DNA from 4 places in the Arthrobacter sp. YAF16 genome. Region 3 is predicted to be linked to each of the others. Evidence: riboswitches for the same ligand, from Rfam matches in the RefSeq annotation. Region 3 holds a riboswitch; each other region holds the start of a gene.

Region 1 (2,191 bases), 750 kb from region 3:
GACGCGGAGGAGGCCATGCTGCCGTTCCAGCCTTCGGTGGACCACTTCCATGAGCGCACCCGCCCCGCCGACTGGCACGAGTCGCTCATGAAGGCCTACGTGATCGACACGGTCTCCGCGGACTTTTACCGGTCCATTTCGGGCTATGTCGACGCCGGGACGGCCGGGCTGATCGAACTGGTCCAGGCGGCCGGGGACGCGACGGTTGTGCTGCGGGACCGGCTCAAGGCCGCGCTCGCCGACGATCCGCGGCTGGCGTCCCGGCTGGCCCTGTGGGCTCGGCGGTTGCTCGGCGAAGCGCTTACCCAGGCCCAGCGGGTCAGCGTGGAGCACGCCTTCCTCGGCGGCCTGACCGGCACGGACGAGGACCGGGCCGGTGAACTCGCCCGCGCCCTGACCGCCGAGCTTGCCGCCGCCCATTCCCGTCGGATGTCAGAGCTGGGACTAGCCGGCTAGTTGTCCGCGGCGCCGCTGTGGACGTCGGCGTCGGCGTCCGCCCCGGCGTCGAGCGCGGCGAGCAGGGCACGCGCGGCCCCGGCAGGATCAGCGGCCTCGGTAATCGCCCGGACCACCACAATCCTTCTGGCTCCGGCGTCGACCACCTGCGCCACGTTGCCCAGGTCGATGCCGCCGATCGCGAACCACGGCACCACCCCGGCGACTTTCCCGACATCGGCGGCCTCGGCCCGGCCGATCGCCGCGGCGGCGTAGCGCACCAGGTCCAGCCCGACGGCGGCGCGGCCAGGCTTGGTGGGGGTGGCCCAGACCGGGCCCACGCAGAAGTAGTCCAGCCCGCCCCGGCCCGGGGACGCCGCGATGGCCGCATCCACCTGTTCCGGCGTGTGCGTGGACATGCCGATCACGGTGCCCTTGCCCAGGAAATCCCGGGCAGCGGCAAACGGGATGTCCTTTTGCCCAATGTGGAACACCGGCGCCCCTGCCAGTGAGGCCAGGTCGGCACGGTCGTTCACCGCCCAGAGCCGGCCGTGCCGCCGCGCCACGGAGTGCAGGACCTCCAGCAGCTCAAGCTCCTCGGCCGCCTCCAGCGACTTGTCCCGCAACTGGATGATGTCGACGCCGCCGGAAAAGGCAGCGTCAACGAAGTCCTCGAAGTCACCGCGCTCCTTCCGGGCATCGGTGCACAGGTACAGGCGGGCGGTGGTGTGGACATCCTGGCTCATGCCCCAAGCCTAGTTCCTCTAAACTGGGCGCATACCGCGGGAGCCCGCGCGGGCCGCCAGACGGCCGACGGGCTGAGAGGGCGTCAGAGCCGACCGCTTGACCTGATCCGGCTAGTACCGGCGTAGGGAAGGAACCCATGGACGTATCCGTCGCACCACCCGCCACACCACCGGGCCCATCCTCGGATTATTACGACGTCGTCGTGATCGGCGGGGGAGTGATCGGCCACGGCATCGCCTGGGAGGCCCGCCGTTCGGGCCGTACCGTCGCGCTGGTCGACGACGCCCCCGGCACCGGCGCCAGCTGGGCTGCCGCCGGCATGCTGGCGCCCGTGAGTGAACTCCACTACCAGGAGGAGGAGCTCCTTGCCCTGATGCTGGAAGCCTCAGGGCTGTGGCCGCAGTTCGCCGCCGGCCTGGCCGGCGGCAGCACTGACGGCGGCGGCACCGGATATCTCACGACGCCGACCCTCGCCGTCGGCGCGGACGCGGCCGACCGCCGGGCGCTCGCCGACCTGCGGGCCGCGCAGCAGGCCTGCGGCCTGGCCGTGGAGCCGCTGACCGTCCGTGAAGCACGCAGCCGCGAACCGTTGCTCAGCCCCGGTATCTCCTGCGCCTTCGACATCCCGGCCGACCACCAGGTGGATCCGCGCCGGCTGCTGGCCAGGATTCGGTCACTGCTGGCCACCGACAGCCGGTTCACGGCCGTGCCCCGCCGCGCGGCCGGGCTGCTCTGGCAGGGCGGCCGCGTCGCCGGCATCCGTTTCGAGGGCGGCGGAGAACTCCGCGCCGGCGAGACGGTCGTAGCCAACGGCCTGGCCGCGGCGGAACTGCAGGGCCTGCCCGGGGGACTGTCCCTGCCGCTGCGTCCGGTCTACGGGGACATCCTGCGGCTCCGGATCCCGGCACGGCTCCGGCCACTGCTGCGCTCGACCGTGCGGGGCCTGGTCCGCGGGGTTCCGGTCTACATCGTCCCGCGGGAGGACGGCACGGTCGTGATCGGCGCAACC
Region 2 (2,191 bases), 1.2 Mb from region 3:
CCCGGTTGGCGGTCAACGGGACGTACCGCAGCAGCACCCCGGCGTGGATCGTCATGTAGTCGACGCCCTGCTCGCACTGTTCGATCACCGTGTCACGGAAGATCTCCCAGGTCAGGGCGTTTGCTTCGCCGTTCACCTTCTCCAGTGCCTGATAGATCGGGACGGTGCCGATGGGGACGGGCGAGTTGCGGATGATCCATTCGCGGGTCGTATGGATGTCGTCCCCGGTCGAAAGGTCCATCACCGTGTCCGCCCCCCATTGCGTGGCCCATTGGAGCTTGTCGACCTCCTCGGCGATGGAACTGCTTACCGCGGAGTTGCCGATGTTCGCGTTGATCTTCACCAGGAACGCCTTCCCGATGATCATCGGCTCGGACTCCGGGTGGTTGATGTTGCTTGGGATGATGGCCCGGCCGGCGGCGACTTCGCCGCGGACAAGCTCGACGTCGCAGTTCTCCCGCAGCGCGACGAAACGCATCTCCGGTGTCACGATGCCGTGCCGCGCATAATGCATCTGGGTAACCGTTCGGCCTTCGACGGCGCGACGCGGCTCGGGCGGTGCGCCCCGCCATTCAGCCGAGGCGGCGCCGCGCCTGACCGCGGACTTGCCGTCGTCGAGCAGAGTGCGTTCCCGGCCGCTGTACGGCTCCGTGTCCGCGCGCCCGGCGATCCAGTCACGGCGGAAAGCGGCGAGTCCCACCACCGGGTCGCTGCCCGGGCCCGCGGTGCGGTAGACCCGGAACGGAGGATTCCCGACGCCGCCAGGGGACGGTGCCAGGGCGATTTCGGTTACCGGGACGCGGATCCCGCCGTCCTCGACGTACGCGAGGGCATGCGACTTCAGGGACTGCGTCACGGTAGCTGCTGCGGCGCTGTTCCCATTCTGGGCAGGGCTCTGCTGTGGATTTGTTGCGCTCAAAGAGATACTCACTTCCTTCGCCGGCATTACCCGGACAGGTTCAACGGTCGCAGGCTGCGTCAGCCCGATCTCAGCCCCTGCAAGGGCACCCGTGTGGTCGTAGACGAAGCTACCACAGCCCGACGGGAAGCCGTCGAGGGGCTGGGGGGCTGGGCGGGCTTGGCCCGCGGATCGCGATGCGGATTAGGCTTTAGGCCATGAGCGGCATCATCGAGTTCAGCGGCCCGGTCCTCACCGGAGCCGACCAAGAGCGGCGCGGGCTGTGGGCCGTGGACGGCCGCCTGACCTTCCGGCGCCCCGCGGCCGCGCCGGACCTGGTCCTGGACGGTTGGGTGATCCCCGGGCTGGTCGATGCGCACTGCCATATCGGGCTCGGACCCGGCGGGGATGTTCCCGAGGACGTTGCCGAGCGGCAGGCCCTGACCGATCGCGACGCCGGTACCCTGCTGGTCCGCGACGCCGGCGCCGTTCATGACACCCGCTGGATCCAGCAACGGCGCGAGCTGCCACGCATTCTCCGCGCCGGGCGGCACATCGCCAGGACGCGGCGGTACCTGCGGGGCTTCGCCGTCGAGGTGGAACCCGAGGACCTCGTGGAGGCCGTACGCAAGCAGGCCCGCGCGGGGGACGGCTGGGTCAAGCTGGTGGGGGACTGGATCGACCGCGACGCCGGCGACCTCGCTGCGAGTTTCCCGGCCCGGAGCGTCAGGGACGCGGTCCGGGCCGCCCACGACGAAGGCGCCCGCGTCACGGCGCACTGCTTCGCGGAGGACACCCTCGATGACATGCTCGACGCCGGCATCGACTGCATCGAACACGGAACCGGGCTGCTTCCCCGGCACTTGCCGCGCTTCGTCGAACAGGGTGTCCCGATTGTCCCCACCCTGATCAACATCGCCACTTTCCCGGACATCGCGGCCCAGGCCAAGGCAAAGTTCCCCCGCTACGCGGCGCACATGCTGGGGCTCTGGGAACGCCGCGCCGAACGGATCCTCGAGGCGTATGAGGCCGGGGTCGCCATCTACGCCGGGACGGACGCGGGGAGTGTGATCAAGCACGGGCGCATCGTCGACGAACTTGAGGCCCTGCACGGCGCCGGGCTCCCCGCCGGCGCCGCCCTCGACGCAGGGGCCTGGGCCGCCCGCGACTGGCTCGGAGCCGACGCGATCACAGAAGGTGCCAGTGCCGACGTCCTGGTCTGCGCCGAGGATCCGCGCGGGAATCTCGGCACCCTGCGCGAGCTCAGGGGCATCGTGCTCCGCGGCGAACTGG
Region 3 (2,191 bases):
GTCGTGGCCCTTGGGCGGTTTGTTGCCGGTGGTCTTTTCCCAGACGGTGTCGACTACCTTGGTGCCGACGAAGCCGGCGAGGAGGCTGACGCCGGTGCCAAGCAGTTTGATGAAGATGTTCATACTTCGTACTCCTTGCGGGAGGAAACAGGGCTTCCCCTAGCCTAGCGTCCCCGGGCGGCCGAGGATTTCGGTCAGTGCCTCGACCACCAGCTCGTGGTCGTCCTTCTGCGGCAGCCCCGACACCGTGACGGTGCCTACCACCCCGGTTCCGCGCAGGTAGATGGGGAACGAGCCGCCGTGGGCTGCAAACTCCCGCTGGTCGAACCAGGCGTTGTCCTCGATCCTCTGACCGGCAGCACGCGCCCGCAGGCCCACCAGCAGCGACGGGACTTCATACCGCACCGCGGTGCGCTGTTTGGCCTTGATCCAGCGCTCATTGTCCGGGGTGGCGCCCTCCAGTGCGGCGTGGAAGAGGACCTGATCGCCCTTGCTGATGTCGATGGCGATCGGGTAGGAGCGCTGGCGGCCGAGTTGGACCAGGAGGAGGCCCAGGTCCAGCGCGTCGTCCTTGCTGAAGGACCGGAACTGCAGTTCGTCGATTTCGGCCAGGATGCGGCCGATGAGCGCGGCCAGGGATCCCGGCGGCTGTGGTTCCGCGGAGTCCGGGTCGTACTCGGGGGAAGGCACTGGTGCGTCGGTCATGGGACTCAGCTTCCGTTAGGTGGCCGCCGCCGCGCAAGCCCAACTGACTCGCAGTTGTTGCCGTTATGAGCCCTCAAAACGACAACGACTGCGAGTCACTTGGGAGTGCCGCCGGGTGTAAACTGAGCCAGCCCACAAGGGCGATTTAGATACGACAGGGGAGCGCCGCCGTCGGGCATCACTGGAGAAATCCAAGGTAACCGTAGGTGGGCGCTGAGAGTGCGGACAGCCGCAGACCCTCGAACCTGATCCGGTTAGTACCGGCGCAAGGGAGTCGAGTTCTCAGGGTGCCCGGCACCCGTGGCGAAGGCCGCGGTGCCGCCGGAGCACCCTCCCCTCCTGTTCCTCAGGAGGACGATATGACTGACATTTCTGCGAAGCAGACACTGACCACCGGCAAATACAGCTGGCGCGTGGTCGACATTGTGGTGGCCGCGTTGATCGCTGTTGCCGGCGGTGTGATTTTCTGGGCCTGGTCCCAGGGTTCCAACCTTGTTTCCGTCCCGCTCAACGCGGTCTACCCGCCGCTGACCGGGCTCTACGCCGGCGGCTGGATGATCCCGGCGGTGCTGGGCATGCTCGTTATCCGCAAGCCCGGGGCGGCGCTGTTCTGCGAAGCGGTGGCCGCCACCGGCGAGCTGATCATGGGCTCGCAGTACGGCACCACCGTGCTGATCTCCGGCATCCTGCAGGGCCTGGGCGCCGAACTCATCTTTGCCGCGTTCCTGTACAAGAAGTTCAACCTTCCGGTGTCCCTGCTGGCCGGTGCCGGCGCGGGCCTGTTCTGCGGCCTGAACGACTCCTTCCTGCCCTGGGGCTGGAACATCGCGTACGAAACCGGTGACAAGCTCGCCTACATCGTCTTCTGCGCCATCTCCGGAGCGGTGATTGCCGGGGGACTGTCCTGGCTCGCCACCCGCGGCCTGGCCAAGACCGGGGTGCTGGCCTCGTTCGGGTCCCGCAAGGCGGCATCGGAACCCGTCTTCTCCTGATGCCCGCACACGCATGAGGTCTGTCGACGACGTACGCCCGGCCGCGGTCAGCGCCCGCGGCTGGGGCTGGCGGCACGCCGGCCGGGCCCGGGCCGCCGTGAGCGGCCTGGACCTGGACATCCGCCCGGGCGAGCGCGTGCTGTTGCTGGGCCCGTCCGGCGCCGGCAAGTCCACGCTGTTGCACGCCCTGGCCGGTGTGCTGGGGGACAGCACTGCGGCAGCCGCGTCCGCTGCTGCTTCCGCTGATGCCGAGGACTCCGATGAGACCGGCAGCCTGCTGATCGACGGAGCCCCGCCCAGGGCCCGGCGCGGGCGGGCCGGGCTGATGCAGCAGGACCCGGAGACCCAGGTGGTGCTGTCGCGGCTCGGCGACGACGTGGCCTTCGGGGCCGAAAACCTCTCGGTCCCCCCGGCGGACATCTGGCGGCGGGTGGGGGAGGCGCTCGACGACGTCGGGCTGGGCGGCCTGCCGCTGCATCACCCGACGTCGTCGC
Region 4 (2,191 bases), 1.3 Mb from region 3:
CCTTGGTCACCGGTCCCAGCTGGGTCTCGACGGCGCGGCCGGCCAGCCAGTTCCGGTGCAGTTCGGATTCGACTTCGAGGCACTGCTGCGCCGAGCGGGACCAGAAGAGTTGTTCGGCTTCCGACGGCGCCAGGGCCGCCGCGCGGGACAGCACCCGGGAGTAGCCGTTGAGGTACAGGGCGTCCTGGCCGAGGTAGTAGGCGAACTCGGGTTCCGGCAAGGTACCGTCCGCGAGCCCCCGAATGAAGTCCAGGCCGTAGATCGCGTCCAGCCCGTCCGCCGCGTGCCCTGCCAGCAGCGTGGCGAACTCGCCCTCGGCAGGAAGCTGGGGTGCCGCAGCGTGCTGCAGGTGGTGGAAGTGGTGCACGGGGCCGTTGCCGGATCCGACCTCCAGGCGTCCGGCTTCCCGCAACGCACCCAGCAGCCACGGCTTGACCTCCCGCAGCGCTGCCTCCCAGTCCCCCGTCCGGGCCTGGACCGTGGCCAGAGCCGAGGACAGCGAGCAGCCGGTGCCGTGGCTGTTGCGGGTGTCGATCCGCTCGCCCGGCACCACCACCGTCTGCTGGCCGAGCACTCCCCCGGTGTTGACGAGCGCGTCCGGGCAACCGCCGTCGTTCTGGGCGCCGTCGCTCTGGGCTCCGCCGGCCGGCAGGTGGCCTCCCTTGACCAGAACCGTGGTGCCGGCCAGGGCCGCGAGCCGCTTGCCCTGTTCCAGCGCACTGGCCCAGTCCGCGGCGGGCGGCTCCCCCAGCAGCATGCCCAGCTCGGCCAGGTTCGGTGTGATGAGGTCCGCCAGTGGCAGGAGAGCCCGCAGCGCGGTTTCGGCCGATTCCTGGAGCAGCCGGTCGCCGCTCGTCGCCACCATCACCGGGTCCAGGACCACGACGCCGGGGCGCACCTTTTCGAGCCAGGCCCGGACGGCGTCGATCACCGAGTCGTCGCCGAGCATACCGATCTTGACGGCGTCGATGGTGATGTCGTCGCTGATGGCCTCCAGCTGGGCGGTCAGGAACGCTGCCGGCGGTACATGCACCGACCGGACGCCCTGGGTGTTCTGGGCGGTCAGGGCTGTGATGGCAGCCATCCCGTAGCCGCCGTTCGCGGCAATGCTCTTCAGGTCGGCCTGGATGCCGGCACCGCCGGAGGGGTCCGAGCCCGCGATGGCCAGCACCCGCGGAATCCGCGGCGGCGTTGAGGCCCCGCCGTCGGGCTCCGGGAAGACGGACTGCAGGAAGGCTGAGGTTCGGCTAGATGCAGGCTGGGTTGTTGAAGACAAGAGACATCCCTTCGCCGGTGCTAACCGGACAGGTTCAACGGGTCTGGATCTCAGCCGGCTCGATGCGCGGCACCCCGTGTCAGTCCCCCAGCCTAGCGTTCCTCGCCGGCAACCCCGCTAAATTTCAGCCCGTCCCCTTAACGCACTCGCGGGTTCCGTCCGGGGTCGACGTGATGTTACGTCGATCCCGGACGGAACCCGCGAGTGGTGGTGCCTGCTTGGTCCTAGAGCTCCGACGCCGGGACGCCGACGCCGAGGATGATCGGCTCGTTGGCGGCGGGCTTGGCGGCCACCTTCGCCGGCTCCGGGGCCTTGGCCTCATGGACCGAGACGGCCTCAACCGACGGAGCGGTCTCGCGCTGCTGCACGGACGTCTCGTTGGCGGCGCCCTGGGCTCGGCTGGCGCTCCGGTTCCGGCGCACCCGTCGGGGTCCGGTGGTGTCCGGGGCCTGGGCCTGGGCCGCAGGGGCCTTGCGGGCTTCCTGGCGTACCGGGGCCTGGGCCGCAGGAGCCTTGCGGGCTTCCTGGCGGGCCGGCGCCTGGGCCGCGGGGGCCTTCGCAGCTTCCTGGCGAGCCGGGGCCGGGGCCTCGGCCTCGGCGGTACGTACACTCGGCGGCTGGATCCGCGCCGTCCTGGCGCGGCCGCGGCCCCGGGTGGCGCGGGACGGCGCTGCAGCTGCAGGCGCAGCGTGCTCCGCCGCGTGCTCGGCCGTGGGAACCTCGGCTGCGGGCGACTCGGCAACCGGAGCCGCGGCGGCTGGCTTGCCGGTCTCGGCGTCGCCCAGGTGGGCGAACGCTTCGGTCAGCAGGTCCAGGGTCAGCGCGGGCTGCGGGGTTTCCTCGGCGTGCTCGACGAAGGGCAAGGCAACCTGTTCGCCGCCGAAGGTCAGCACGGCCGCGGGACGACCCGCTGCC

Evidence for each region. Region 3 has a riboswitch for thiamine pyrophosphate ahead of AB4Y91_RS00185 (ECF transporter S component). Riboswitches for the same ligand answer to the same signal wherever they lie in the genome.
Region 1: another riboswitch for thiamine pyrophosphate. It lies ahead of thiO (glycine oxidase ThiO); the one in region 3 lies ahead of AB4Y91_RS00185 (ECF transporter S component).
Region 2: another riboswitch for thiamine pyrophosphate. It lies ahead of thiC (phosphomethylpyrimidine synthase ThiC); the one in region 3 lies ahead of AB4Y91_RS00185 (ECF transporter S component).
Region 4: another riboswitch for thiamine pyrophosphate. It lies ahead of AB4Y91_RS06090 (bifunctional hydroxymethylpyrimidine kinase/phosphomethylpyrimidine kinase); the one in region 3 lies ahead of AB4Y91_RS00185 (ECF transporter S component).

What each region holds. Positions count from the first base shown of each region.
Region 1 covers NZ_JBFRDC010000001.1:788,742-790,932, forward strand. Annotated here, with positions in the region: gene AB4Y91_RS03775 (ferritin-like fold-containing protein) at 1-456, shown strand, start outside; gene thiE (thiamine phosphate synthase) at 453-1,181, opposite strand; TPP riboswitch at 1,208-1,328, shown strand; gene thiO (glycine oxidase ThiO) at 1,319-2,191, shown strand, end outside.
Region 2 covers NZ_JBFRDC010000001.1:1,215,691-1,217,881, forward strand. Annotated here, with positions in the region: gene thiC (phosphomethylpyrimidine synthase ThiC) at 1-946, opposite strand, end outside; TPP riboswitch at 915-1,022, opposite strand; gene AB4Y91_RS05640 (amidohydrolase family protein) at 1,117-2,191, shown strand, end outside.
Region 3 covers NZ_JBFRDC010000001.1:40,423-42,613, forward strand. Annotated here, with positions in the region: gene AB4Y91_RS00175 (DUF4235 domain-containing protein) at 1-123, opposite strand, end outside; gene AB4Y91_RS00180 (heme-degrading domain-containing protein) at 160-705, opposite strand; TPP riboswitch at 852-995, shown strand; gene AB4Y91_RS00185 (ECF transporter S component) at 1,065-1,697, shown strand; gene AB4Y91_RS00190 (ABC transporter ATP-binding protein) at 1,711-2,191, shown strand, end outside.
Region 4 covers NZ_JBFRDC010000001.1:1,302,582-1,304,772, reverse strand. Annotated here, with positions in the region: gene AB4Y91_RS06090 (bifunctional hydroxymethylpyrimidine kinase/phosphomethylpyrimidine kinase) at 1-1,231, opposite strand, end outside; TPP riboswitch at 1,266-1,363, opposite strand; gene AB4Y91_RS06085 (Rne/Rng family ribonuclease) at 1,501-2,191, opposite strand, start outside.